3 regions of the Hydrogenophaga sp. L99 genome follow, and region 2 is predicted to be linked to each of the others. Evidence: predicted binding sites of a transcription regulator. Region 2 holds the regulator's gene; each other region holds the start of a gene.
What was found. The regulator LexA, encoded in region 2, represses DNA repair genes until DNA is damaged. The targets are predictions, from matches to a motif close to ACTGTATNNNNATACAGT.
Positions count from the first base shown of each region.

Region 1: imuA (translesion DNA synthesis-associated protein ImuA) is a predicted target of LexA. The motif match lies at 6,632-6,649, and genes of this name have one in related genera.
Region 3: AC4QBL_RS11580 (DNA topoisomerase IV subunit B) is a predicted target of LexA. The motif match lies at 5,490-5,507, and genes of this name have one in related genera.

Region 1 is NZ_CM178972.1:425,171-434,934, forward strand. It holds gene AC4QBL_RS01965 (sugar transferase) at 66-626, opposite strand; gene AC4QBL_RS01970 (UDP-glucose 4-epimerase family protein) at 623-1,621, opposite strand; gene lysS (lysine--tRNA ligase) at 1,997-3,574, shown strand; gene AC4QBL_RS01980 (sensor domain-containing diguanylate cyclase) at 3,575-5,188, opposite strand; gene rpoH (RNA polymerase sigma factor RpoH) at 5,513-6,469, opposite strand; gene imuA (translesion DNA synthesis-associated protein ImuA) at 6,663-7,514, shown strand; gene AC4QBL_RS01995 (Y-family DNA polymerase) at 7,459-8,763, shown strand; gene AC4QBL_RS02000 (error-prone DNA polymerase) at 9,029-9,764, shown strand, end outside.
Region 2 is NZ_CM178972.1:1,302,886-1,312,649, forward strand. It holds gene AC4QBL_RS06210 (phosphotransferase family protein) at 1-364, opposite strand, end outside; gene AC4QBL_RS06215 (Crp/Fnr family transcriptional regulator) at 429-1,148, opposite strand; gene AC4QBL_RS06220 (oxepin-CoA hydrolase, alternative type) at 1,278-2,057, opposite strand; gene AC4QBL_RS06225 (3-hydroxyacyl-CoA dehydrogenase) at 2,174-3,694, opposite strand; gene AC4QBL_RS06230 (hypothetical protein) at 3,762-5,912, shown strand; gene AC4QBL_RS06235 (D-2-hydroxyacid dehydrogenase family protein) at 6,015-7,022, opposite strand; gene AC4QBL_RS06240 (hypothetical protein) at 7,312-7,677, opposite strand; gene lexA (transcriptional repressor LexA) at 7,818-8,504, opposite strand; gene AC4QBL_RS06250 (asparaginase) at 8,649-9,647, shown strand; gene adk (adenylate kinase) at 9,692-9,764, opposite strand, start outside.
Region 3 is NZ_CM178972.1:2,420,129-2,429,892, reverse strand. It holds gene AC4QBL_RS11615 (hypothetical protein) at 40-564, shown strand; gene AC4QBL_RS11610 (hypothetical protein) at 793-1,110, shown strand; gene bamC (NlpB/DapX family lipoprotein) at 1,233-2,381, opposite strand; gene dapA (4-hydroxy-tetrahydrodipicolinate synthase) at 2,445-3,332, opposite strand; gene AC4QBL_RS11595 (class I SAM-dependent methyltransferase) at 3,411-4,004, opposite strand; gene AC4QBL_RS11590 (hypothetical protein) at 4,004-4,147, opposite strand; gene AC4QBL_RS11585 (MFS transporter) at 4,144-5,406, opposite strand; gene AC4QBL_RS11580 (DNA topoisomerase IV subunit B) at 5,540-7,534, shown strand; gene parC (DNA topoisomerase IV subunit A) at 7,663-9,764, shown strand, end outside.

The DNA.
Region 1 (9,764 bases), 880 kb from region 2:
CGGGGCTCACCGCAAGGGGGCTCAAGACTCGATCGGTGGTGCGAAGTTGCCGCCAGAGCGACGCTTCAATGCGACACGCCCGAGCCTCGCCACACCTGTGCTGCGGTGAGCCAGAGAATCCGCAGGTCGAACCAGAGCGACTGGCGCTGTCGGTATTCGGCATCCAGTTTCACTTTGTCGGGAATGGGCAGTTCGTCGCGCCCGTTCACCTGCGCCCAGCCCGTCAGGCCCGGGCGCAGCGTGTGCACCTGGGCCTCGGTGCGCAGTGCGATCAGGTCGTGCTGGTTGAACAGGGCGGGCCTGGGGCCTACAAAGCTCATGTCACCCTTGAAGATGTTCCACAGCTGAGGCAGTTCGTCCAGGCTGCTTCTGCGCAAAAAATGTCCGATGGGTGTGAGGTATTGGCGGGGGTTTTCAAGCAGGTGGGTGGCGACCGCGGGTGTGTCGGTCCGCATGCTGCGGAACTTGGGCATTCGAAAAATCCGGTTGTCTCGTCCCACCCGGTCAGACCAATAGAGGGCGGGTCCGGGTGCGGTCAACTTGACCAGCAGCGCGACCAGGGCCATGGGAATGGCCAGCAGGAACAAGGCTGCGCAGGCCAGCAACAGATCCATCGCTCTTTTCATGTTCGTTCCGTCGATGCCAGCGCTGCATGGTGTGCTGCTCGGTGTGACTTGTACGCCTGAGCGGTGCGTTGAAGTTCTTCCTCCAGGCTCATCAGTGGTGTCCAGTGCAGCCACTGGCGATTTTTTTCGATATCCACAGCCAGGTCGGCACAGAGTCGTTGCGCCAGAGCACCTTGCCCTATCCAGCGCAAACTGTTTTCAAGCCATGGTTGCGGGATGGGCACCAGCCGGGCTGGGCGCCCAAGGGCGTGGCCAATGGCGCGCAGCAAATGGGTTGTAGAAACGTCTGCGCCGTCGCTGACCAGAAACGTCTGGTTGCCTGCGGCGGGGTGTCTTGCACACAGCTCCAGAAAGTGGGTCAGGTTGCTCAGCCCCACCAGGCTGCGGCGGTTGTTGATGGCACCCAGGGGCAGTGGAATGCCGCGGTCAACCCAGGCCATCATGCGCAAAAAATTGGCCTTCACACCAGGCCCGTACACCAGGGGTGGCCGCACGATCACGACCTCCAGGCCCGTCTGCCTGGCGACCTGTCGCAGACCGTCCTCGGCTTCCTGTTTGCTGATGGCGTAAGCGTCTGTGGCGCAGGCGGGGTCATCGGCCTGAAAGGCGTGCCCTGGCGCAGTCCACTCGCCATGGACCTTGATGGAGCTGAGGAAAACAAACCGCTTCACGCCACATTGCGCCGCCATGGTGGCCAACTGCACGGTCAGGTCGGTGTTGGTGCGGCGGTAGGCGGCCAGGGGCGATGGGTCTTGGTCGTCGAGCCTGTGCACGCGTGCAGCGGTATGCACGATCGCATCACACCCGCGCATGGCCGCCCTGAGAGCGCTGCTGTCGCTCAGGTCGGACTGCAGCTGTTGAAGCCACGGCTGCTCAGTGGACGAGGGCGCCACCGCCGTGCGCTGTTGCGCGACCACTTCGTGCCCGGCTGCCAAAAAAGAGGCGCTTGCGCTGCGGCCAACGAATCCGTTGGCGCCTGTGATCAAGATGCGCATGGCAGAGTGGATCGGTTCGGCTGTTCCAGTGCAACCCCTTGTGGGCTGATGGCCTGGCGTGTGAAGGGTGTGAAAGATCCGGCAGGCACTCGCCGGGTGGGTGGCCGCGGCACTTTGCTTGCGACTTTTGCTTGCTAGGGCTGGCCGGCGCTCACTATAAGTGAGTCTGTGCGCCCGTTTCGTGAAACATGCCCCGGTGGTTCAAACCCTGGGTGTTGGGTGTGACGTATGTCGTGTGGCTCCCTCCTTTCAAAAAGAGGGCATTGCCAAGCCAGAGAACTAAAATGTGAAGTTTTGCGTGAAGCCTGCCCGGGTGCCCCTGGGTACCGCAGGCGCGCCCCGATCTGCCCGCTGGGCTACCCACCTGCTCTTTTTATGTCCCAAGCCACACCCAACAGCCCTGCCGCCGACACCCCTGTGACCGGTGCCCACCCCGCGTTTGATGACAACCAGTTGATCGTCGAGCGCCGCGAAAAGCTCAAGGCCATGCGCGAGGCGCAGCAGCAAGGCAAGGGCGTGGCATTTCCGAACGACTTCAAGCCGTCGGACAAAGCCGCCGAGCTGTTTGCCCTGCACAGCGAAGCCACCAAGGAAGGCCTGGAGGCCAACCCCTCGCGCGCCAGTGTGGCCGGTCGCATGATGCTCAAGCGGGTGATGGGCAAGGCCAGTTTTGCCACACTGCAAGATGCGTCGTTTGGCCCGTCGGGTGGTCGCATCCAGATCTACCTGAACAACGACAGCGTGGGCGAAGAGCTGCACAACGCGTTCAAGCACTGGGACCTGGGCGACATCGTGGCGGCCGAGGGCCTGCTGTTCAAAACCCGCACCGGCGAGCTGACCATCCACGCCGACAAGATCCGCCTGATCACCAAGAGCCTGCGTCCGTTGCCCGACAAGTTTCACGGCATTCACGACCAGGAAATCAAGTACCGCCAGCGCTATGTGGACCTGATGACCGACGAGAGCGCCCGCAAGCGTTTCATCACGCGCAGCCAGGCCCTGTCCAGCATCCGCGAATACATGGTCAGCCACGGCTTTCTGGAAGTGGAAACGCCGATGCTGCACCCCATTCCCGGCGGTGCCAACGCCAAGCCGTTCAAGACGCACCACAACGCGCTCGACCAGGAAATGTTTTTGCGCATCGCGCCCGAGCTGTACCTGAAGCGCCTGCTGGTGGGCGGTTTTGACCGCGTGTTCGAGATCAACCGCAACTTCCGCAACGAAGGTATCTCGGTGCGCCACAACCCCGAGTTCACCATGATGGAGTTCTACGCGGCGTATTGGAACTACCACGACCTGATGGACTTCAACGAGCAGCTGATCCGCCACGTGGTGCAGCAGGTGCACGGCGACACGCCGCTGACCTACAACGGCAAGCCGGTGGACGTGTACTCGCCGTTTGAGCGCCTTACGATCCGCGAAGCGATCTTGAAATACACCGAGGCGGGCGAGGGTGTGGATAGCGCCGAGTGGCTGATACCGGCGCTGCGCAAGCTGGGCATGACCGAAGCCAAGCACCAGCTCAGCACGCGCAGCCTGGCCAGTTTGCAGGTGCTGTACTTTGAAGAGACGGTGGAAGAGAAGCTCTGGAACCCGACCTTCATCATGGAGCACCCCACCGAAATCTCGCCGCTGGCGCGCGCCAACGACGACCGTCCCGAAGTGACTGAGCGCTTTGAGCTTTACATCACCGGGCGCGAGTTTGGCAACGCGTTTTCTGAGCTGAACGACGCCGAAGACCAGGCCGCGCGCTTTCACGCCCAGGTGTCGGCCAAGGACGGCGGCGACGAAGAGGCCATGTATTACGACGCCGATTTCATCCGCGCGCTCGAATACGGCATGCCCCCGGCCGGCGGCTGCGGCATTGGCATTGACCGTTTGATGATGCTGCTGACCGACAGCCCCAGCATCCGCGACGTGATTTTGTTTCCGGCGCTCAGAAGAGAGTCGTGATCAAAAATTCAGCGTCTGGATGCTCTTGCGCTTGTCGTTGCGCAGTTCGTCCAGGCTGTTGCGCAGCCAGTCCAGGTGGGCTTGTGCGTCTTGTTGCAGGTCTTGGCCCTCTGCCGGCAGCAGGGCCAGCACCACTTTAAAACGCAGGGTGGCGCCCACGGGCAACTGCGACGACGGGCGCAGACCCCCCGCCACGATGCTGGTGGCGGCTGCCACCGCTTGCGCGGCCCGCACAGGGCCTTCCATCAACAGCATGAAGCTGCGGTTGTCCACCCGGGCAGCGGTGTCCACGTCGCGCGCCACCGAGCGCAGCAGCGAGCCGGTGAGCACCAGGGCGCGGTCGGCCACTTCCCGGCCGTGTTCTTGTTCAAAACCGGTGTGGTTGTCCAGGTCGATCAGCAGCAGCGCCGTTTGGTGCTTGTAGCGCTGGGCCCGCACCAGGCTGTCGTGCAGGCGCAGCATGCCGTTGTGGCGGTTGGTCAGGCCGGTGAGCGGCTCGGTCAGCGCAAGGGCCTTGGCGCGGGTCTGTGCCTCGTGCTGCATGGACGACCGTTGCAGCAAGCCATAGATCAGCAGCGGCGCTTCAATGGCGGCGGCGATCACCATGCCGTATTGCGACAGGAAGCCCGACGACATCAGGCCGAAATTGCGCAAAATCGGCACTGTGCCGGCCACCAGCACCGGCAAAATGCCCAGTGCAATCCACCGCACCCAGCGGTCGCCCGTGCGCCAGGCGGTCCAGAGCATGGCGTACACCAACACCATGGTCAGCGCGCCGGTGGCGGTAATGGCTTGCAGCGTCCAGGCGGAGGGCCTGACTACATCCCAAGCCGTCAGCAACACCAGCAGGCCCGCCAGGGTAAGGGAAAGCCGGTCAAGGCCTTGCCCGATGCGCCGGGGCTGCACCACATGGCGCACAAACAGCAAGCCCACCACCGCCACCAGGGGCAGCAGCACAAATTCGGCCATGCCGTTCCAGTGGGCGGAATGGGGCCACAGAAACTGTCCGCCCACCCCCAGCGAAGCAGCCAGCGCCAGGCCCAGCACCGAGATGTAGACCGCGTAGCTGCCAAAACTCAGGTCGCGAAACACCAGGGCATTGGCCACCGCCACCACCGTCAGCAAAAAAGCCATGCCGAAATAGGCACCCAGCATGAACTGCTGTTGAATGCGCATTTCGCGCAGCGCGCTGTGGCGGTGCACAAACAGCTCGCCCGAGAACGGCACCCGGGCATGTTGAATGCGCACCCAGTAGGTTACGGGGGCATCGGCCCGCGTATCGAGTGCAAACACCGGGTAGCGGTCGGGCGAAGCCCAGTCGCGCACGGCCAAGCTGTCGCCCGCGTGCTGCGCGTGCCAGCTGCCGTCGGGGTGCTGGTAATACAAGCTGATGCGGTCTGTGCCCGAATGCGTCAGCTCCAGTTCCCAGTGCGAGCCGGTGTCTTGCACCCAGGCGTCAAACCGCACCCAGAGCGCCGCTTGTGGGCCGATGAGCAAGCGGTGCTTGGGGCTGCGCACCGCAAACGGCAGGCTCGCCTGGCTTTGGGCCACCTCGGGTGCGGTCAGCTGGCCGCTGGGGTCCACCCAGAAAAGGCTACGCTGGGCCAGGGGCACACTTTTTGCGCGCTGTCCAGCACCACCGTGGGCAGCGTCAGGCTGCTGGGCGCGCTGGTGGCCTGCGCATGGGGCGTGCCCAAAGCCATCAGCCCAACCCACACCAACAAGCTGAGAAGCTGGCACCAGTGCCGCCGCATGGCCCTGAAGCTGATGGGTGGGGAGCTGAAAAAGATAGGCATCAGCCATTTTGGCTTGCACCGGCCTCCGTTCCTCGGACAAAACCGACGGTTCAGCGCCTGAGTGGCTGAGTCTGGCCAATACAGCAAAAAGCCCCAGCGAATCCATCCGCCGGGGCTTTTGAATTTGAGCGCCTCAGAGGCGTCAGGCGAACTCGGCCAGTGCCTTGCGCATTTTTTTCATGGCCGCCACCTCAATCTGGCGCACCCGCTCGGCGCTCACGCCGTATTCGGCCGCCAGCTCGTGCAGCGTCATGCCGCCTGAGCCGTCGTCGTTCACCTTGAGCCAGCGCTCGGTCACGATGCGGCGTGAGCGTTCGTCCAGCTCGCTCATGGCGTGCGCCACGCCTTCGGTGGCCAGGGCGTCGCGCTCGGCCGACTCCAGCACCGCCGTGGGCTCGTGGGTGGCATCAGCCAGGTAGGCAATGGGGCCGAAGCTGTCTTCGCCGTCGTCGCTCGGGCCGGGGTCCAGCACCACGTCGCCACCCGACAGGCGGGTTTCCATCTCGCGCACTTCTTCCGGCTTCACCTTCAGTTCACGCGCCATCACGCCCACCTCGGTGTCCGACAGCACATCGCGGTGCGTGTCACCGTCCAGCGCATCGGCACGAAAGCCCTGCTTGCGCGAGCGCAGGTTAAAAAACAGCTTGCGCTGCGCCTTGGTGGTAGCCAGCTTCACCATGCGCCAGTTTTTCAGGATGTATTCGTGGATCTCGGCCTTGATCCAGTGCATGGCGTAGCTCACCAGGCGCACGCCCTGGTCGGGGTCGAAGCGTTTCACGGCCTTCATCAGACCCACGTTGCCTTCCTGGATCAGGTCGCCGTGCGGCAGGCCATAGCCCAGGTACTGGCGGGCAATCGACACCACCAGCCGCAGGTGCGACATCACCAGCTGGCCCGCAGCGTCCAGGTCGTTGTGGTCGCGCAGGCGCCGGGCGGCGCCCTGTTCCTCTTCCAGCGTCAGCAGCGGCATGCGGTTGACCGCAGAAATATAGGCATCCAAGTTGCCCAGCGGCGGCATCGTGAGCGAGCGGCTGGCCCAAGGGCTGGCCACGGCCAGGGTGGCGGTGGGCAAGGCGGCGGGAGCAAGTGATACGGACATGTGAAGAACCCTCCTCAGGTTGGCTTTCATAAATATTAGCACTCTCTATGAGTGAGTGCTAATTGAATAGTTCCATGGGCTTGATATGGCTGGGCTTTGCGCGGGTGTCGATGCGGCGTGCACGGCGCCGGGCTTTACTGGACAGCTTCAATGCTTTCATATACTGTACGCATAAACAGTATTTAACGTCAACATGCAACCCGCCACCGTCCCTTTGGCCTCGCCGGTCCACAACGCGCCCCACCCGGTGCCAGCCCCGGGTGCGCTCGCCAGCGGCCTGCCTGCTGCTGTGGCCGCAGCGCTGTGGCGCGGTGACCAGTTGGGCGCGCCTGTGGCCGCCACCCTGTCCAGCGGCTTTGCTGCGCTGGACGCGGTGTTGCCCGGCGGTGGCTGGCCCTGCCATACCGTCACCGAAATTCTGGCGCCGCAAAGCGGCATGCTGGAATGGCGGCTGCTGGGGCCGCTGCTGCGTCAGGTGTGCGCCGCTGGGCGCAGTGTGGTGCTGGTGGGCCCGCCGCGTCCGCCGCACCCGCCCGGTTTGCGCTGGGAAGGCATCAGCGAGCGCCAGCTGGTCTGGGTGCAAACCGAGACGCCGGCCGAGCGCCTGTGGGCCACCGAGCAGCTGGTCAGGGCCAACGCCTTCGGTGCCGTCATTGCTTGGCTGCCGCAGGTGCGGGCCGAGCAGGTGCGCCGCTTGCAGGTGCTGGCGGCGGGCTGTGCCGGCCCAGTGTTTCTGTGCCGGTCTGCCTCGGCGGCACAAGAGTCGTCGGCCGCGCCGCTGCGCCTGCTGGCCCGCGTGGGGCCTGACTGGGCCTTGCGGGTCGAGGTGTTCAAGCGCAAAGGCCCGCCACTGGGCAGCACGCTGCATTTGCCGTCTGTGCCCGGTGGCCTGCAGACCATTTTGACGCCGCGCCTGAAACAGCCCAGCGCGTTGCTGCCCAGCGACCAGCCCCGGGACGCTGCGCCTACCCCCACCCCAAAGGTCGACCATGTTGTGGTCAGCGCTCCGGCTCCCAGCGCCCGACGACACCGCCTTGCCCACTGACGCGGCGCTGCAGACGCTGGCACTCTGGGCGCTTCAATTCACGCCCCGCGTTGCTGTCGCTGACGAAGCCGTGGTCATGGAGCTGGCGGCGAGCGTGCGCCTGTTTGGGGGCCAGCGCGCGCTGCGCGAGCGCGTGCAAGCCGAAGGCGCCGAACTGGGTGTGGGCCAGCTGGCCTGGGCGCCCAACAGCCTGGCCGCGCTGGCGCTGGCACGCGCCGGGGTTGAAAACGGCCTGCAACAGCCGCTGGACGCCCTGCTGGACGCCCTGCCCATGGACACGCTCAGTGCCGTGCGCCCGCACCGCCTCACGCTGTCGCACATCGGCTGCAGCACCCTGGGCGACGTGCGGCGGCTGCCGCGCGGCGGTGTGGCCCGCCGGTTTGACAAACAGTTGCTCGCCGCGCTCGACCGGGCTTACGGCAGAGCGCCTGAAGTGCATGCCTGGATCGAGCTGCCCGAGCACTTTGCGCAGCGCCTGGAGCTGATGTTTCGGGTGGACGACGCGCCGGCCCTGCTGTTTGGCGCGCGCCGCCTGCTGCTTTCGCTGTGCGGCTGGCTGGCCGCGCGCCACAGCGGCACCACCGCCTTCACCCTCCGCTGGGCGCACGACGCCATGCGCGCCAAGTCCGCAGGCGAGGGCGGCAGCATCACCATACGCACCGCCGAGCCCACACGCCAGCTTGATCACCTCTGCCGCCTGCTCGCCGAACACCTGGCCCGGGTGGAGCTGCTGGCCCCGGTGGGCGACTTGGAACTGGTGGCCGACGCCGTGGTGCCGCTGGAAGAAAAAAGCGCTTCGTGGCTGCCCGACGAAGCCGAAGGCCGCGAGCCGCTGCACCTGGTGCTGGAACGCCTGGCCGCTCGCCTGGGGCCGCAGCGCGTGCTGCGCCCGGTGCTGTGTGAAGACCATCGCCCCGAATGGATGTGCCGCTGGCAAACGGCACCCGAACCCTTGCCCCGCAAGCCCGTGGCGGGCAACGGGCTGCCGCAGCCCGGCTTCATCTTGGCGGCGCCGATCAAGCTGCTGGTGCGCGCCCACCGGCCTTATTACCAGGGTGAACTTCAATTGCTCGCCGGCCCGCAGCGGGTCGAGGGCGGCTGGTGGGACCGCGACGAGTCCGTGGGGCAGATACGCAACGTGGTGCGCGACTACTGGGTGGCGCAGTCGGCACACGCGGGGGTGTTGTGGGTGTTTCAGACGCGGTTGGACGAGGCGCCAGCGTGGTTTCTCCATGGAGTATTCGCTTGATTGACTCCCCCCCGCCGCGCTGCGCGCGACCCCCTCAAGGGGGCGGCACTGGCCGTCCGGCAAAGCCGGCCCGACGGCGCCCTGGGGGGCTTCCCCTCTGCTCGGTACGCATCCCTCCCCGTGGTGCGCTTGCCCCCATCCCAACCTTCCCCCAGAGGGGGAAGGAGCAAGGCATTGAAGCCCATCCTCGCCCGGAGCACATGACTGACCCCTTCCCCCTCTGGGGGAAGGCAGGGATGGGGGCCCGCCTGCGAGGGTGCCCACCATGACGCCACAACCCGCTGGCATTCCCGCCTACGCCGAGCTGCTGTGCCTGTCCAACTTCAGTTTCCTGCGCGGTGCCAGCCGGCCCGAAGAGCTGGTGGAGCGTGCCCAGGCGCTGGGATACACCGCGCTGGCGCTCACCGACGAGTGCTCGCTCGCTGGCATCGTGCGCGCCCACGTGGCGGCCAAAGCGCATGGCCTGAAGCTGCTGGTGGGCAGCCAGTTTCAGGTGGTGTGTGACGCGCCGTTCACCCTCGTCGTGCTCGCCACCAACCTCAACGGCTACGGCAACTTGTGCGAATTCATCACCCGCCTGCGCCGCACGGCGCCCAAGGGCACCTACCGCCTCACGCTGAACGCCATCAGCGCCGACGCACTGACCGACTGCCTGGTGATTGCCGTACCACAGCGCGGCAGCACGCAGGATCAGATGGACACGGTGGCGCGCTGGCTGTTGCAGCATTTCGTGGGCCGCTGCTGGCTCGGCGTGGAGCAGCTGCGCCTGATAGACGACGAAATGCGCCTGCACCGGCTGCGCCAGAGCAGCGAGCTCACCGCCGTGCCGCTGGTGGCCGTGGGCGACGTGCACATGCACCTGCGCTCGCGCAAGGCGCTGCAAGACGTGCTGACCGCCACCCGCCTCGGCCAGCCGCTCACCGCCTGCGGCCAAGCGCTCGCGCCCAATGCCGAGCAACGCCTGCGCTCGCGCCTGGCGCTGGCGCTGGCGCAGTGTTACC
Region 2 (9,764 bases):
CCACACACTCCATGACGTAAAAGGCGCGACCGATGACAGACTCGTCTTCGCACAGCACGTGCATTTGCGCCACCGGCACGCCCGTGCCGTGCAGTGCGCTCATCACCCGAAATTCCCGCTCGATGGCGTGGGCCGATGGCAAGAGCTTGGCCACCGGGCCAGGCTTGGCGCGCATCACGTAAGACCGCTCAGGCGTGATGAGTTTGTAGGTCGGGTTGGACTGGCCACCTTTGAACATTTCCACCATCAGCGGCCCACTGAAGCTGGGCAGGTGGACTTGCAACCACTGTTGCAGGGCGGCTGTGTCAAAGACGTGCTGGTCTGACACCGGGCGGGTGCCGGTGAAATTTTCCGTATCGCTCATGCGGGAAGCCTCGTGAGAGAAAAAATAGGAGCCCAGACTCCCCGCGCCTGTTCGGCTGCAGCGTTCAGGCGTCGGCTTCGGCGATGCGCATCAGCATCTCGCGGTTGCGCACCACCAGCCCGCCCTGCTCGATGCGGATCGCGTCCTCGCGCTCCATCGACTTGAGTTCCTGGTTGACGCGCTGGCGTGAAGCGCCCAGCAGTTGCGCCAGTTCTTCTTGCGCCAGCTGCAGGCCGATGCGCATTTCGTTGCCGTCCGACAGACACGGCACACCGTAGCTGCGCACCAGGTGCAGCAGCTGTTTGGCCAGCCGGGCGCGCAGGGGCAGGGTGTTCAGGTCTTCCACCAGACCAAACAGGGTGCGGATGCGCCGCGCCTGCAAACGCATCAGCGCTTCGTACAGCTCCACATGCACGCTCAGAATCTTTTGAAAATCGTTGCGGGCCACGCAGAGCAGGGTGGTGGGACCGTGGGCGTAGGCATCGTGCGTGCGCTGGTCGCCGTCGAACATGGCCACATCGCCAAACCACACACCGGGCTCCACATAGGTCAGCGTGATCTGTTTGCCCGAGAGCGAGGTCGAGCTCACGCGCACCGCACCCTTGGCCACTGCCGTCCACTCGGTGGGCGGGTCGCCGCGGGCAACGATCAGGTCGCTGTCTTTGAATCGCTTGACGTAGGCGCATCGGAGTATGTCGTGACGCAGGGAGGGTGAAAGGCTGCTGAACCAGCGACCACTGTTGATCGCCTCGCGTTCTTCCATTGTCAGAATCGGTTCGTCCATGGGCTGTCTTATGAGTGACTGAAAACGGGATGATTGTCGCCACAGAGACCGGGCGACTGCGTGGGTAAAGTAGCCAGGGCTGTCCCGCAAGCGTCCCGTGCGCTGGGCGGGGCGGCCTGTCGCAGCGCTTCAGCGGTAGTTCGCTGGGCGCTTTTCCATGAAGGCCGCAATGCCTTCGCCCGCATTGCCGTGGTGCAGGTTGCGCACGAAGTGGTCGCGCTCATGGCCCAGTTGGGTATGCAGGCTCACGGTGGGCGCGTCGTTCGCCAGCTCTTTGATGCTGGCCAGCGCATTCGGCGCGCGCGCGCTGAGCCGCTCGCACAAAGCCAGGGCATCGCCCAGCGCTTCACCGGTGCCGCTGACCGCATTGATCACGCCCAACTGCTGCAGGCGCTCGGCCGAGATGCGCTCGCCACCCATCAACAACTGCAGCGCGGTGGCCCTTGGCATGGCGCGCATAAGGCTCCAGGTGGCACCGCCGTCTGGGGACAAACCCACGTTGCTGTAGGCCATGACGAACACGCTGTTGTGCGCGGCCACCACCATGTCGCAGGCCAATGCCAGTGAAAAACCTGCCCCTGCGCAAGAGCCTTCCACCGCGGCCACCACCGGCTTGGGAAAGGCGCGGATGGTTTCGATCCAGTTGTGCAGGCCCTCAATGCTTTGCGCCTGCACCTCGGGAGGCTGTTGGCGGTTGGCCATCAGCCGCTGCAGGTTGCCGCCCGCGCAGAAGTGGTTGCCCTCGCCGGTGATGACGACGCTGCGGACCTCGGGGCTGCTCTCTGCCACGTTGAGGGCTTCCACGCCAGCGGCATACAGGTCAGGGCCCAGGGCGTTGCGGTGTTCGGGGTTGCTGATGGTCAACACCATGGTCTGACCATGGCTGTGGCTCTTGAGGCTGGCGGTCAAGGGATACCCTTTCAAAAATTTCGCAGAGGTTGGCTGGGCTCACACCGTGGAACGGGCTGTGCCGGCCGCCGGTGTGCTCCATCCTGGGGTGAAGGCGCGAAGCGCCGCAGGGATCGTTATTCCTCCTCGTGCGTCAGGCTCAAGCCCAGGGCGCCACGGCGGCGCAGCCAGGGCGAGGGGCGGTAGCGCGTGTCGCCGTACACCGTTTGCATATTGAACAGAACTTCCAGCACATTGGTGGGCCCGATGCGATCCCCCATGGCCAGCGGACCCATGGGGTAACCCAGGCCGAGTGTCACCGCCACGTCCAGGTCTGCGGGTGTGCAGATGCCTTGCTGGCACATGTCGGCGGCAATGTTGACGATGGTGGCCACCACGCGCTGCGTGACGAAACCGCCGCTGTCGCGGATCACGCTGACGGCCTTGCCGTCGCGGGCGAAGAGGGCGTGCGCCGCATCGCGCATGTCGGGGCGGGTGGCCGGGTTGGTCGCCAGCACGCGGCGCTTGGTGGCTGCGTCGTCCAGCATCATGTCAATGCCCATCGTGCGGGTCGCGTCCAGCCGCTCCACGGCGGCGAGCGTGGTCACATCCAGACCCAGGGGCGCCACCAAAATCAGCGCTTGGCTGGACGGCGCAGCGCCGGTTTCAATGCTGGCCCCCAGATTTTTCAGCAACTGGTACAGCTCGGCGCGCCGGGCGGCCTTGGGCGACACCCAGACCGGCGGCAGTTCGGCCACCACCGGCGCAGCAGGCTCAGGGGGCACTTGGGCCACACCCGCCTCGTATTTGTAAAAGCCTTCGCCCACCTTTTTGCCCACCACACCACCTGCCAGGCGCTGCGCCGTGATCACGCTGGGGCGGTAACGGGGTTCGTCGTAATACTGTCGGTAGATGGACTCCATCACCGGGTGCGAGACATCCAGCGCCGTCAGGTCCATCAGCTCAAATGGACCGAGCCGAAAGCCCATCTGGTCCTTCAATATGCGGTCAATGGTGGCGAAATCGGCCACGCGTTCGCCCGCGACACGCAAGGCCTCGGTGCCGTAACCGCGCCCCGCGTGATTGACGATAAAGCCCGGGGTGTCTTGTGCCGATACAGGGGTATGCCCAAATTGCCGGGTGTAGTCCGTAAGTTGCTGGCAGACCACATCGCTGGTTTTCAGGCCCGCAATCACCTCTACCACCCGCATCAGGGGAACCGGATTGAAAAAATGGTAACCAGCGAGCTGGCCCGGCCGCTTCAGGGCGGCAGCAATCGACGTCACCGACAGCGACGAGGTGTTGGTGGCGAGCACAGCCGTTGGGCTCACGATGTCTTCGAGTTCCGCAAACAGACGTTGTTTTACGTCAAGTCGCTCCACCACAGCTTCCACCACCAGGTCGCACGAAGCCAGCGCGGCCACCGATTCCGCGATCTGAAGCCTGGCGACATAGGTCCCCACTTGGCTTTCATCGAGCTTGCCTTTGGTCTGCAGCGTTTGCCAGGTGCTTTGCAGCGCCTTCATGGCCGCCTCGGCAGCGCCCGATTGCACATCGAACAACAGCACTTGGCTGCCAGCCTGCGCGGCCATTTGCGCGATGCCCCGGCCCATGGCACCGGTGCCAACTATTCCCACGGTTTTAAAGATGGATTGCATATGAAAGTGTTATTCGGGTTTCGGCCAGAGCAAGCCATGACAAAATGTTCCAACATTGAAAACAAGGATGTCTGACGTGCGCCAGATCTGGGTAGGCTGTATTTTGCTATCAACTGCGGTGAGCAGTGCCGCTGTGACGCTCGGAAGGCACAGTGGCGCGGCTGTCATCGGCCGCCCGTTGGACGTGAGGGTACAGGTCTTGCTGGCACCCGGCGAAGACATTGGCGGTTTGTGTATCGGGTCAGACGTGTTTTACGGCGACGCCCAGGTGCCGGGTAGCCAGGTGCGCAGCACGCCGCAAAAAACAACATCCGAAGCGGAAGGTTTTGTCCGGATCCAGTCTTTTCAGGCCGTGAACGAGCCCATCGTCACCGTGTATGTCAGGGCGGGGTGCAACACGCCATTTACTCGGCGATTCGTTTTGTTGGCGGACCCGATCACCGAACCGGCGGTACAGCCAGCGCCTACACCCGCAACAGACGGCCGGGTCGGAGCCGGTTCCCTCGCTTCACCTGAGCGTTTGCCCTCCGTAAACGCTGCGCTTGCAGGCGGCACTGCCGCAGGTGCTCGTGGTCTCTCAGACGCCGCCCCTGCCACCATTGTTGGCGATCAACAAGCCGTTCGTGCGCCAAGTGCCAGGCCATTGGCCGATGTCCAGTCTGCCCAGCCCGTGGCTCGTCCACCCAGGCCCAAAGCGCCCAGCGTGGTGCGTCGGCCCGTGGCACCCCCGGCAGAAAACACCCCGCGTTTGCAGCTGGAGGCGGTCGATCTGAGTTTGGCGATTGAGCGCGATCCCGTGCTCAAGATGTCCATTTCGCTGTTGAGCGAGCCCACGACATCCGACGAAACCCGAGCCGCTGCCGCGCTGCTCTGGAAGGCCATCAACGCGTCTCCCGAAGAAATCTTGAGCGATGCACAGAAGCTGTCTGTGCTTGAGACCGAGTCAAAAGGCTTGCGCGATGCGGAGAACCAAAGCAAGGCGGCCATTGCCGAGCTGAGCAGCAAACTGGAGGCTGCCAAAGCCGAGCGCTACATGAACTGGCTGGTCTACCTGCTGGGTGCTGCGCTGCTGTTGGCCTTGATGGCATTGGCCGCCCTGTGGCGCCGCCGCGATCAGGCTTCGGGGGCGGACGCTGTCAAGGCTTGGTGGGCTTCTGAAGGCGGAAACAAGGCTGAGAAAGCAGCGTCCAAAGCGGCGCCAGAAGACCTTGATGTTGATCTTGACTTGGATCTTGACCTCGGCCGGGAATCTTCGTTTGGTGCCTACAAGCGCGGAGCTGCTTCTGCCAAGGGTGCTCGCAAGGGGCAAGACAGCTTGTCGCCGCTCGATGAAAGCGCACCGGCACCCTTGAGGGAAGAAAAAGAGAAGCGAGATTTTGCGCCCAGCATGATTGGCGCCTCGCGCTCGGTTGCCACCGAAGAGTTGTTCGACGTCCAGCAGCAGGCTGACTTTTTCGTTTCGCTGGGTGAAGACGAACAGGCCATTCAAGTCTTGCGCAGCCATCTCATCGAGAGCCATGAGCCCAGTGCGTTGGCCTATCTGGATCTGCTCAAGATTTACCACCGTCTTGGACGCAAAGCCGACTACGAGCGTTCACGCGAGGAGTTCAACCACGTATTCAATGCGGGGGCTCCTCCTTTTGACCAGTATTCAGACGAGAGCCTTGGTCTTGAGGCTTACGAGACCGCATTTGGACGTATTCAGGCGCTGTGGCCACAGCCCCGGGTGCTGGATGTCATCGAGCAATCCATCTTCCGGGACCCTAACGATCCCGACTCTGAGGTATTTGACCTTGAGGCCTACCGCGAGCTGTTGCTGTTGCATGCGATGGCCAAGGACATGATCAAGCGCGATGTGGCGGCAGCCCATGCGCCCAACGACTTTCAGCACACGGCTGTTCAGCCGTTGAAGGCCGCTGGAAAACTCATTGCATCTGCTGAGGCCGCAGGGGGGCGCGATACCGAGCCCTTTGACACCGCACCGCCAGCTTCTCCGCGCCTGGGTCTCGATGTTGATTTGAACGATTTGTCAGAGTTTTCAGCATTCGAAGCCTCTTTGCCGGAGGTGTCCGTGCTGGTGGAGCCAACAGCCCAGCCAGAACCGCCACCACGAAGCGCGGGCCGTGAGCCGATGGACAATCTGATTGATTTCGAGATGCTTGACTTCATGACCGATGAGGATGTCAAGCCCGCTCCGAAGCCGTCTGACAAAGCTTGAGGTTGGTTGTGCTTTGACGTCTTGAGCTAACGGACTGATGGGAAAAAGCCGGGCTAGCCCGGCTTTTTTATGCGCGATTTCTGCCAGCTCGATGGCTTGGTATCAGCGTCGAACCTGTAGGGCGCCCGGGTTCACGATGTTGGTGGGTGTGCCCTTGATGTAATTGACCACATTGTCAAAGGCTGAGGCAAAGTAAGCCTCGTAGCTGTCTTGCTCGACATAGCCGATGTGCGGTGTGCAAATGCAGTTTTCCAGGCGCAGCAGCGCGTGCCCTTGAAGAATTGGTTCTGATTCAAATACGTCCACGGCTGCCATGCCGGGGCGCCCGCGGTTCAGCCCAGCCAGCAGCGCCTCGGGTGCAATGAGCTCAGCCCTGGATGTGTTCACCAGCAGCGAGGTGGGCTTCATGCGCGAAAGGTCTTCCAGCGTCACGCAACCAGCACTGCTGTCACCCAGGCGAAGGTGGAGCGAAAGCACATCGGCCGTTTCAAAGAAACCTTCTTTGCTGGTGGCCACATCGTAGCCGTCAGACAGCGCCCGAGCCCGCGATGTTTCGCTGCCCCAGACGATGACCCGCATGCCAAACGCCCGGCCGTAGCCCGCCACCAGAGAACCGATGCGTCCATAGCTCCAGATGCCCAGCGTTTTGCCTTTGAGTGCCATGCCCAGCCCGAAGTTGACGGGCATGGACGCGGCCTTGAGGCCCGACTGCTGCCAGGCACCGTGCTTGAGGTTGGCTGCGTACTGGGGAATGCGGCGCATGGACGCCATGATCAACGCCCAGGTCAGCTCAGCTGTGGACACCGGCGAGCCCACGCCCTCAGCCACCGCAATCCCCCGTTCGGTACAAGCCGCCACGTCCAGGTGCGAGCCGACGCGCCCAGTCTGAGCGATCAGCTTCAAGCGCGGCAATTTTTCAATCAGCTGCCGCGTGACTTGCGTTCTTTCCCGAACCAGCACCAAGACATCTGCATCACGCAAGCGCACAGCCAGTTGACCCACGCCCTTGACCGTGTTGGTGAAAACTTTGGCCGGGTAAGGTTCCAACTTTTCGGCACAACGCAGCTTGCGGACAGCGTCTTGATAATCATCAAGGATCACAATATTCATGGGCTCTATTGTGCCCGCATGCCCAAGTGCGATTGCTGTGCGGTACGCACCTGGTTACCTTGTGAAGTGCGCTCCAACCAGTGCGGCCCTCAGTGCGGTGCTCAAGAAATGTCTACACGGCGAGCGCATCTCCGTCTCGGTCAGTTTGCGGCGCTGTCAATACCCGCCATTGTCTCGGCTATGTCTGCGGTTCACGCCTTGCAACCCCTACTGATAAGGGGTGCATGCACCGGGGATGACTTGTTCAGCATCGCCGGGGTGGGCGTTGGCTTGTCGTTGCGCAGGGCCCTCAGGCGCGCTGACGGCGTGCTTGGTTTTCGAGTGCAGCGAGCCTGTCGAGTTCGGCGCACACATCGTTGATGCGACCGGAGATCACGAGGCGGGCGTCCATTCGGCAACTTGCGCCAGCGTCGGTGTTGCGCACCACACGCACCCGAGATGGCCGGTTCGCCGATGGCGCATGCGGGCTGGTCGGGTCATTTGCCGCTACGGCAGCGGCTGTGGTGGTGTTGCGACCGAGCCAGCCCGCGCGGGTGAACAGTTGCACAACTTTCGGGGCGGTCTTGGCTTGCTTAATCACAGTAGGTGCGGGCAGCCAGCTGTCGATGAGCTGCAGCGGCGCGCGCCAAGTGTTGGTCGTGAAACGGATTCCCATGCGAAACTCCAAAAGGGGTTGAACACAGGCAGGATTGCTAAAGGAATCGCCAACGCAGGGTTGTGCCGTTCAGGCAGTGCAAAAACCGCCTTCCGGACCAAACGCCCGCCACCTGCTGAGGCGACGTGAACCCCTGCGGGTCAGACTTGGAAGCTGTTTCGGATCAGGCCCACGGCCAGTCCTTCAATTTCAAAGGGCTCACCAGGCTCGACCACAATGGTCTTGTAGTCTGGATTTTCAGCGTGCAGCTCAATGAGGTGTTGCCGGCGCATGAAGCGTTTGACGGTTACGTCCTCACCCAGGCGAGCCACCACAATCTGGCCATTCTTGGCTTCTTTGGTGGCCTGTACGGCGAGCAAGTCACCGTCGATGATGCCAACATCGCGCATGGACATGCCCCGCACCTTGAGCAAGTAGTCGGGTGTGCGTTGAAACAGGCTGCGCTCAACGTGGTAGGTCTGGTCCACGTGCTCTTGAGCGAGGATGGGCGAGCCAGCCGCCACACGGCCAATGAGAGGCAGCATCAGCTGGGCGAGGCTGGGGAGCGGCAGTGTAAGCTGGCGTCCCCGTGAGTTGTTGATGGATTGAAGGTCTTCGCTGCGCAGGCGGATGCCGCGCGATGTGCCGCTGACGAGCTCAATCACGCCCTTGCGGGCAAGGGCCTGCAAATGCTCTTCTGCCGCATTGGCCGATTTGAAGCCCAGCTCTGTGGCAATTTCTGCGCGGGTGGGCGGCGCGCCGGTGCGTGCAATGGCTGTCTGGATGAGTTCCAGAATCTGCTGCTGGCGGGCCGTGAGTTTGGGCGGATAGGGCTGGGACTCAAGCATGGGTGACCTTTTGAAGAGCGCTCACGAGGAGGGCAGTCGGCATCTGGCAATGAAGGGATTCGGTACAGCCGCCAAGATCATTTTCAGAGCGACTGTGTTCTTATCCAGTACCTGTATTTTTAATCAGTTTTGGAGTCTTGGCAAGTGGCAATTCATGAAACGCAGGCGCAGGCTGAAAAACGCCTGGTGATTCTGGGCACGGGCGGAACCATTGCTGGGCAGTCTGCCCGGGCGGGGGACAACGTGGGTTACGTGGCCGGCCAGGTGTCAGTGGCCGATCTGGTGGGCGCTGTTCCGTTGTTGCAGGGCTTGCCGCTGGATGTGGAGCAGGTGGCTCAGCTCGACAGCAAGGATATGGGGTTTGCTGTGTGGAAGGCGCTTGCAGCGCGTGTGGCATTTCATCTGGAACGACCCGAGGTGGCGGGCATTGTCATTACCCACGGGACCGACACCATTGAGGAAACCGCCTTTTTTCTGCAGTCGGTCTTGCGGCCCGGCAAGCCGGTGGTGTTGACCTGCGCCATGCGTCCAGCCACGGCCCTGGTGCCCGACGGACCTCAGAATCTGAGCGATGCGGTGGCCGTGGCGCGCCAGGCGGGCGCGTTCGGCGTGGTGGTGGTGTGTGCCGGTCAGGTGCACAGCGCCGTGGACGTGGCCAAGGTCCACACCTACCGCGTGGACGCTTTTGATTCCGGTGACGCCGGCGCGCTGGGCTGCGTGGAAGAGGGCGTACTTAGGCAGTTTCGACCCTGGCCTGCAGCGTGTGAGGCGGGTTTCTTCGATGCATCAGCCCATGCCCGGGTGCAGGCTTGCTCTGCTTTGCCCCGCGTGGTCTTGGTGACGAGCCACGCCGATGACGACGGGCTATTGGTGAAGGCGTTGACCCAGGCTGGCTGCGATGCGGCACAGCCCCTGCGCGGCATCGTGGTCGCCGGCACAGGCAACGGCTCCGTTCATGCATGCCTGGAGTCCGCTTTGGTAGAGGCTGAGGCGCAAGGGGTGCGTGTGGTGCGAACCAGCCGCTGTGCGCGGGGCCGCGTGCTGGCGCACGCTGGACATCGGTTGGCAGCGGTGTCGGGTTTGTCCCCGGTCAAGGCGCGCATTGCCCTGGCTCTGGAACTTTTGGCCGGCGTTCAGGCATAAAAAAACCCGGTGCGAGACCGGGTTTTTCATTGAGGCAAGCGGGCTTATTTGGCCAAGGCCTCAAAGGCACGGGCGGTAATGTCGTCCACCGAACCCATGCCACTGATGGCGCGGTAT
Region 3 (9,764 bases), 1.1 Mb from region 2:
TTCTGAAAGGCCTGCGATCAAGCGCGCCAGGAGACCACCATGACCGACGCTTCCCACACACCTGATGCGCCCGGCGCATGGCAGCCGTTGCCCGAGGGTCGTCTGCAGGGGCGGCTGCTGTTTGCTGACCTGGTGCGCCAAGCACTGGCCACAGCCGCTGTTGAGGGGTGGCCGCGCCTGGTGCTTTGTGATCCGAATTTTTTGGACTGGCCCTTGGGCGAACGGGCGGTGGTCGCTTCGCTACAAGCCTGGGCCCGGCGGGGTCGGGTGCTGCAGGTGCTGGGCCAAGACCTCGGGTCGCTGCGCTTGCAACACCCGCGCTTTGTGCAGTGGCGCGTGACGTGGGCCCATCTGATCGAGGTGCGTGCCTGCAGCAGCGCTTTGGCCGGCGATTTGCCCAGCGCCATCTGGTCGCCCGGCTGGACGCTGGAACGCATCGATGCCAGCCATGGCGTGATGGTGGCGAGCCGCGACGCGCGGCGCCATGTGGCGCTGGCTGAGCGGCTGGATCACTGGTGGCAAAAGGGCAGTCCGTCACTGCCGCCGACCACCTTGGGTTTGTAGGAAGATAGCTGAAAGTTGTATTTTTGCAACGCTAATCTGTGAGTAAAAGAAATACTTGATCAGGGTAAACACGGTTGTTTTTTCGGGCGTATCATTCCCTTCCAGCCGGGACACACATTCACAAATGGGCGTCAGGCTGAATCGATTTAACTCGAATAAAGGTTCGGGTTTTTTTTTGGTCGATTCAAGCGTTTTGCTTCGTTTAGTACACATCCATTGGAATTTCTCATGAATAAGACCCTCCTGATCGCCACCCTGTTGGCTGCTGTTGCCCTGACCGCTTGCGGTAAAAAAGAAGAAGCACCTGTTGAGGCACCAGCACCTGCTGCTGCTCCAGCACCTGTGGAAGCCGCTCCTGCCGCCGCTCCTGCCGATGCCGCTCCTGCTGCAACCGACGCTGCTGCCACCCCCACCGTCGCTGGTGCTATCGAAGCTGCTGCTGGTGCCGCTGCTGACGCTGCTGCCGCTGGCGCTGCCGATGCTGCCAAAGCCGCTGCTGACGCTGCTGCCGAAGCCGCCAAAGCTGCTGTGAAGCCTGCGCAGTAATGCGTGCATCCGGGCCTTGAGCCCGGTCGCAAAAAAGCCGCCCTTAGGCGGCTTTTTTTCGTTTGGAGCGCTGTCCACCCATGGACTTCACGCGCAGGCGCTGCCATCAGCAGCGCTGCCTGTCACTTCAAGTCGTTGGCGAGCAATTGCAAAATGTTTTGCGCATTGGCCGAGCTGTCGGGTTGGCCTTGTGCGTCCAACACCGACACCGTGGTGCTTTCGCCGCTGCTTCGCACCACGACACGGTATTTGGCTGGCGTAGCCTCTGGTGCCGAGCTGCCAAACAGCCGGCCAAAGAAGCCGGGCTTGGCCGCGTCGGTTGCTTGAGCGGGCACGTAGCGCACAAAGTAAACACCTTGGGTGCGGTCGCGGTCTTCGACCGTGAAGCCGGTGCGGTCCAGCGACAGGCCCACCCGGCGCCAGGCGCGGTCAAAACCATCGGCTATTTGCACCAGGGGCACGTTGTTGACCGTGGTCACGCGCGCCACAGCCTGGACCGGCGCCGTCTCTGCAGCCGCTTTGGCCTGGGCTTCGCTCACCCCCAGCTTCACCATCAGGCGGCGCAAAAACTCGGTTTCGAGTTCGCTGTCGGCTGGACGGGGCTGCCACACGGTCTGGTCTTTTTGGGTGCTGGAATACACCTCGATCATGCCGCGGTGGCTGATGTAGATTTCGGTGCCACCGGCGGCATTGCGTTCCAGACGGGTACGGAATTTGTCGCGTTCGCCGGTGGAATACAGGTTTTCAAACACCTTGCCGATCGTGCGGCGAATGATGTCTTGTGGCAACTTGGCGCGGTTTTCGGCCCAGTCGGTTTCCATGATGCCCAGGTTTTCCTGGTCAAGTTCGAGCAGGAAACCGTTTTCTTGCCAGAAGTCTTTCACCGGGCTCCAGAGCTTGTCGGCAGGGCGGTCAATCACCAGCCAGCGCTGGTTGCCGGCGCGTTCAATGCGCACGTCACCCACGGTGTTGACCGCGGTGGTGCCGCTGGATGCCTGGGCTGGCTGCGCGGTCTGGTAGCCGCTGGCGGTGACCACCGAACCCGGCACGTTGTAGCGCGAGTCGCGGCTGAGCTGGGTCAAGTCGGGAGGCACATCCAGCGTGACACCACGCTCGGCGCTTTTGTAATCGATCTTGTCTTCTTGCAAGATCGAGCAGCCCGTGGCCAGCACCGCCGCAGCGGCCAGCAGGCTCAGGCGTGCCAGACCGAAGCCGGCGTGTGCCGCGGCAGTCGGGCGGGATGCTGTTTCAAACGGTGCGGAAGTGGGCATGTTGGAGCGCTCGGTGAGAGAAAGGTGTGTGAGGGACGGGGCAGGCGGCGGCGAGCCGTTGCGTCAGGCGATCAGCCCACTGTCCTGCAAGGCGTTTTCGACCGTGGGCACCAGCGCGCGCGACATGGGCGTGAGCGGCAGGCGCATGGTCTCGTTGCAAAGGCCCATGCGGGCCATGGCCCACTTGAGCGGGATCGGGTTGGCTTCGACGAACAGGTTTTTGTGCACCGGCATCAGGCGGAACTGGATGTCCATGGCGCGCTTCACGTCGCCCGCGATGGCGGCCACACACAGCTCGTGCATCAGGCGCGGTGCAATGTTGGCGGTCACACTCACATTGCCCTGGCCGCCGCACAGCATGAGCGCCACAGCGGTGGGGTCGTCACCCGAGTAAATGGCAAAGCCCTCGGGCGCTTCCCGAATGAGCCATTGCGCCCGCTCAATGTTGCCGGTGGCTTCCTTGATGCCCACCACGCCCGGCACCTGCGCCAGGCGCAGGGCGGTTTCAACCGACATGTCGGCCACGCTGCGGCCGGGCACGTTGTACAGCACGATGGGCAGGTCGCCGGTGGCTTCGGCAATGGCTTTGAAGTGCTGGTACTGGCCCTCTTGCGTGGGCTTGTTGTAGTAGGGCACGACCTGCAGTTGGCAGTCGGCGCCCACTTTTTGGGCAAATTTGGCCAGTTCAATGGCTTCGGCGGTGGAATTGGCACCGCAGCCGGCCATGATGGGCACGCGTTTGGCGGCCTGTTCCACAGACACGCGGATGATCTCGCAGTGTTCTTCCACCGTCACGGTGGGCGACTCGCCGGTGGTGCCGACCACGCCAATGCAGTCGGTGCCCTCGGCAATGTGCCAGTCAATCAGTTTGCGCAGGGTGGGGTAGTCCACGCTGCCGTCTTCTAACAGGGGCGTGACCAGGGCCACGATGCTGCCGGTGATGGTTTTCATAAGCTTCAGGCTCGAAAGGATGCACCCTGACCCAGCGTCAGGACGGGCCGGCCCGCGGTGGGCAGGTAATCTTGCATTCTACCCAGTGACGTCGAGCAGACGACGCACTGGCGTGGCTCCGGAATGCCCGGTTTCTCGCACGGCTGCGATGCGCTGCACGAAGCGCTCGGGCGCGCTGCAAAAACCGTCTTCAAAGGCCACCACCCTCAGCCCACCGCAGGCCTGCAGCAGCTCGCCGGGTTGTAGTAAAAAGTCGGGCCGAGCCGGTCGACCCACGGTCTCATGGCCGCTGGCAAAGGTCTCGTACAGCAGCACGCCACCCGGTGCCACGCTGGCCACGATCAGCGGCAACAGCGGGCGCCACAGGTAGTTGGTCACCACCACGGCATCAAAGGTCTCACCCTCCAACGGCCAGGGACCGTTTTCAATGTCCGCCAGCACGGCTCGGCCCAGCGGCGCCACGGCGGCAATGGCTTCGGGCGAGCGGTCCACGCCCGTCACGCGGTGGCCCCGCTCGGCGAGCCATCGCAGGTGGCGGCCGTGGCCGCAGGCCACGTCCAGCACAGTGCCCCCGGCGGGGATCAGGTGCGTCCAGCGGCGCACCCAGCTTGAGGGGGCTTCGTTGCCGTGTAGCACGGGGCTACCCGTCGAGGGGAGGGCGGTGTTGGGCATCAGAAGCAACTCCAGAGCTGGTCGGCCAGGTTCAACAAAAAGTCGGGCTGGTTGTAGAGCTTGAGGGTGCCCAGCAGCGCTGCACCGATGCCCGCCCAGAGGGTGACCTTGGCCCAGAGACCGTTCCAGCCGGTGGTTTTCACGCCGCCGCTCCCACGCGCTGGGGCCCGCGCACGATGGGAGACTCCCGCACCGGCAGGTTGATCAGGGCGGCAAACACGCCCAGCGCAATCGAGATGTACCAGACGATGTCGTAGCTGCCGGTGCGGTCGTACAACACGCCGCCCAGCCACACACCCATGAAGCTGCCAATCTGGTGGCTGAAAAACACAAAGCCGCCCAGCATGGACAGGTGGGCCACACCAAAAATTTGCGCCACCACCGCATTGGTGGGCGGCACGGTGGACAGCCACAGCACGCCCATGACGGCTGAAAACACATACACGCTGGCGGGCGACAGCGGCACGATCAGGAAGACGCTGATGGCCACCGCCCGCGCCAGGTAAATGAACGCCAGGATGTAGCGCTTGGGCATGCGCTGGCCCAGCGCGCCAGCGGCGTACGTGCCGATCACGTTGAACAGCCCAATGAGCGCCAGCGCGTAGCTCGCCACCTGGGGCGACAGCCCGTTGTCCTTCAGGTAGCTCGGCATGTGCACGCCAATGAACACCACCTGGAAACCGCACACGAAATAGCCCGCCATGAGCAGCTGGAAGCTGCGGTATTTGAACGCTTCGCGCAGCGCCTGCACAATGGATTGCTCGCGCTTGGGCATGGTGCCACCCGCAAAACCCGGTTCACGCAGGCCCCAGGCCAGCGGCATGATCAGCAGCACCGCCGCGCCCAGCACCATGAGCGCTTCTTGCCAGCCAAAGCTGCTGATGAGCCAGCCTTCTACCGGCACCATGAGGAACTGCCCGAACGAGCCTGCCGCCGCGGCCACGCCCATGGCCCATGAGCGCTTTTCGGCCGGTATTTGCCGCCCGATCACACCGTAAATCACCGCGTAGGTGGTGCCGGCCTGCGCCGCCCCAATCAAGATGCCCGCCGTGAGCGCGAACCCCAACGAGGTGGTGGACATGGCCATGCCCAGCAGGCCCAGCGCATACAGCGCGGCGCCCACCACCAGCACCTTGAAGGCGCCGAAGCGGTCGGCCGCCATGCCGGCAAAAATGCCGAACACGCCCCACGACAGGTTTTGCACCGCCAGCGCGAAGGCAAAGGTTTCACGGGTCCAGCCCTGAGACTGGGTCACGGGTTGCAGCCACAGGCCGAAACCATGGCGGATGCCCATGGACAGCGTGACGATGAAAGCACCGCAGGCGAGCACCTGCAGGGTGGATAGACCAGCGGGGCCCTGGGTTGGGGGCGCGCCGGACGGGGTGGGTGAGGCAATGGACATCCGGGGAATGTAGCGAATTTGCCCCATGCCCGCTGCCACCTGCGCGAAACCGGTCACACGCAGGCAAGCCGCCAGTCCGGCAAGCTGTTGTTGCATACAGTGAAAAGGCGGGGCGCGCACTACAATGCCGCGCATGACAGAGAAACCCGCCGCCCCCAAGTCCGTCGCCGCCAGCGACGCTTATTCCGAAGGTTCGATCCGCGTCCTCAAGGGACTGGAGCCGGTCAAACAACGGCCGGGCATGTACACCCGCACCGACAACCCGCTGCACATCATCCAGGAAGTGCTGGACAACGCGGCCGACGAGGCGCTGGCTGGCCATGGAAAAAAGATCAAGGTCACGCTGCACGCCGACCACTCGGTGAGTGTGGAAGACGACGGCCGTGGCATTCCGTTTGGCCTCCACCCGGAAGAAAAGGCCCCGGTGGTGGAACTGGTTTTCACCCGGCTGCACGCCGGGGGCAAGTTTGACAAGGGCAGCGGCGGCGCTTACAGCTTTTCGGGTGGCCTGCACGGCGTAGGCGTGAGTGTGACCAACGCGCTCTCGACCCGGCTGGAAGTGACCAGCTACCGCGAGGGCAAAGTGGCCAAGCTGGCGTTCTCGGCCGGTGACGTGATCGAACAGCTGGTGATCGCGCCCAAAGGCGAGGGCGACCGCAAGCAGGGCACCACGGTGCGCGCCTGGCCCGACGCGAAGTATTTCGAGTCGGCCGCGCTGCCCATGAACGAGCTCACCCACCTGCTGCGCAGCAAGGCGGTGCTGATGCAGGGCGTGACGGTGACGCTGGTGAACGAAAAAACCAAGGACACGCAGGTGTGGCTCTACAAGGGCGGCCTGCGCGACTATTTGCAGCAAACGCTGCACGGCGAGCCGGTGATTCCGCTGTTTGAAGGCGAGGGCTTTGCCGACAGCGCCCACGACAGCTTTGCCGAAGGCGAGGGCGCCAGCTGGTGCGTGGCCTTCACCGAAGACGGCCAGCCGGTGCGCGAGAGTTATGTGAACCTGATCCCCACCAGCGCGGGCGGCACGCACGAAAGCGGCCTGCGCGACGGCCTGTTCCAGGCCGTGAAGGGCTTCATCGAACTGCACGCGCTGCTGCCCAAGGGCGTGAAGCTGCTGCCCGAAGACGTGTTTGCCCGCGCCAGCTACGTACTCAGCGCCAAGGTGCTCGACCCGCAGTTTCAGGGCCAGATCAAGGAGCGGTTGAACTCGCGCGATGCGGTGCGCCTGGTGGGCAGCTTTGTGCGCCCCGCGCTGGAGCTTTGGTTGAACCAGCATGTGGACTACGGCAAGAAGCTGGCCGAACTCGCCATCAAGGCCGCGCAGTTTCGCCAGAAAGCCGGCCAGAAGGTGGAAAAGCGCAAGGGCTCGGGCGTGGCGGTGCTGCCGGGGAAGCTGACCGACTGCGAAAGCAAGGACCTGGCGCACAACGAGGTGTTTCTGGTCGAGGGCGACTCGGCCGGTGGCAGTGCCAAGATGGGCCGCGACAAGGAAAGCCAGGCCATTTTGCCGCTGCGCGGCAAGGTGCTGAACACCTGGGAAGTGGAGCGCGACCGCCTGTTTGCCAACAACGAGATTCACGACATTTCGGTGGCCATCGGCATTGATCCGCACGGCCCGCTGGACACGCCCGACATGAGCGGGCTGCGCTACGGCAAGGTCTGCATCTTGAGCGACGCCGACGTGGACGGCTCGCACATCCAGGTGCTGCTGCTCACGCTGTTCTTCCGCCACTTTCCCAAGCTGATTGAAAACGGCCATTTGTATGTGGCGCGCCCGCCGCTGTTCCGGGTGGACGTGCCCGCGCGCGGAAAAAAACCCGCCATCAAGCAGTACGCGCTGGACGAGGGCGAGCTCACCGCCATTCTGGACAAATGCGCCAAGGACGGCGTGCCGCGCGAAAAATGCCAGATCAGCCGCTTCAAAGGCCTGGGTGAAATGAACGCCGAGCAGCTGTGGGACACCACGCTCAACCCCGACACCCGCCGCCTGATGCAGGTGAACCTCGGGTCTATGGACTTCGCAGCCACCGAAGCGCTCATCACCAAGCTCATGGGCAAGGGCGAAGCCGCTTCGCGCCGGGAGCTGATGGAGCTGCACGGCGATTCGGTGGAAGTGGATATTTGATTTCCCCCCGCGCCGCCTTCGGCGTCACCCCCCGAGGGGGCAACACCAGCCGTCTGGCGGAGCCAGCCCGGCGGTGTTTCTGAGCCAGCCCTCTGCACGCGCCTGTTTGTACGAATGCCTGAAACCCCATGAACGATACCCCTGAACTCGATCTCGCACCGGCAGAGTTGCCCGGCGAAGACAACCTGGCCAGCTACGCCCAGCGGGCTTACCTGGAATACGCGCTGTCCGTCGTGAAGGGCCGTGCGCTGCCCGATGTGTGCGATGGCCAGAAGCCGGTGCAGCGGCGCATTCTGTTTGCCATGGACCGCATGGGACTGGGCTTTTCCGGGCCGAACAACAACACCGCAGCCAAGCCGGTCAAGAGTGCGCGCGTGGTGGGTGATGTGCTGGGTAAGTACCACCCGCACGGCGACAGCGCCGCCTACGACGCGCTGGTGCGCATGGCGCAAGACTTCAGCCAGCGTTACCCGCTGATCGACGGCCAGGGCAACTTTGGCAGCCGCGACGGCGACGGCGCTGCCGCCATGCGCTACACCGAAGCCCGGCTGGCCAGGATCACCAGCTTGTTGATCGACGAGATTGACGAAGGCACGGTGGACTTCATCCCCACCTACGACGGATCGTTCGAAGAGCCCAAGCAGTTGCCCGCTCGCTTGCCGTTCAACCTGCTCAACGGCGCCAGTGGCATCGCCGTGGGCCTGGCCACCGAAATCCCCAGCCACAACCTGCGCGAAGTGGCCGACGCCTGCGTGGCGCTGATCAAGAACCCCAAACTCAGTGAAGAAGACCTGCTGACGATCCTGCCCGGCCCGGACTACCCCGGCGGCGGCCAGATCATCAGCCCGGCCGGTGACATTGCCGACGCCTACCGCACCGGCCGCGGCAGCCTCAAAGTGCGCGCGCGCTGGAAAATTGAAGACCTGGCGCGCGGCCAGTGGCAGCTGGTGGTGAACGAGCTGCCACCCGGCGTGAGCAGCCAGCGGGTGCTGGAAGAAATTGAAGAAATCACCAACCCCAAGGTGAAAGCTGGCAAGAAGGCGCTTAGCCAGGACCAGACGCAGCTCAAAGCCAGCATGCTGATGGTGCTGGACGTGGTGCGCGACGAGTCGAGCAAGGACGCCCCGGTGCGACTGGTGTTTGAGCCCAAGAGCAGCCGCATCGAGCAGCAGGAGCTCATCACCGCGCTGCTGGCCCACACCAGCCTGGAAAGCTCGTCGCCCATCAACCTGACCATGATCGGCCTGGACGGGCGGCCCACGCAAAAGAGCCTGCGGCTCATGCTGAGCGAATGGATCGAGTTCCGCCAGACCACCATCGTGCGGCGCTCGCAGCACCGGCTGAACAAGGTGCTCGACCGCATCCATATTCTGGAAGGCCGCCAGCTGGTGTTGCTCAATATTGACGAGGTGATTGCCATCATCCGCCAGAGCGACGAGCCCAAGGCCGCGCTGATCGAGCGCTTCAAGCTCAGCGACCGCCAGGCCGAAGACATTCTGGAAATTCGCCTGCGCCAGCTTGCGCGGCTAGAAGCCATCAAGATTGAGCAAGAACTGAGCACGCTGCGCGAAGAGCAGGGCAAGCTGGAAGACATTTTGGGGAACCCCGGGAGCCTGAAGCGCCTGATGGTGAAAGAGATCGAGGCCGACGCCAAGACCTTTGCCGACGCGCGCCGCACGCTGATTCAGGCCGAGAAAAAGGCCGTGGCCGAAATCAAGGTGGTGGACGAGCCGGTCACGGTCGTCATCTCCAGCAAGGGCTGGGTGCGCGCCCGCACCGGCCACGGCCACGAGGCGGGCAGCTTTGCGTTCAAGGCCGGCGACGGCCTGTACGGCACGTTTGAATGCCGCACGGTGGACACGCTGATCGTGTTCGGCAGCAATGGCCGCGTGTACAGCGTGCCCGTGGCCAGCTTGCCCGGTGCGCGTGGCGACGGCCAGCCGATTACCACGCTCATCGAGCTGGAAAGCGGCACGCAGCCCATGCACTACTTTGCCGGCCCGGCCAACGCCACGCTGCTGCTCGCCAGCACCGGTGGCTACGGGTTTTTGGCCACGGTGGACAACCTGGTGTCGCGCCAGAAAGCCGGCAAGGCCTTCATCAGCGTGGGCGAGGGCGAAACCATTTGCGCACCGTCGCACGCAGCCAACACCTCGGGCGGCCAGCCGCTGAATGCGGCCACGCATGTGGCCTGCGCCTCCACCGGCGGGCGCATCCTGACCTTTGAAAT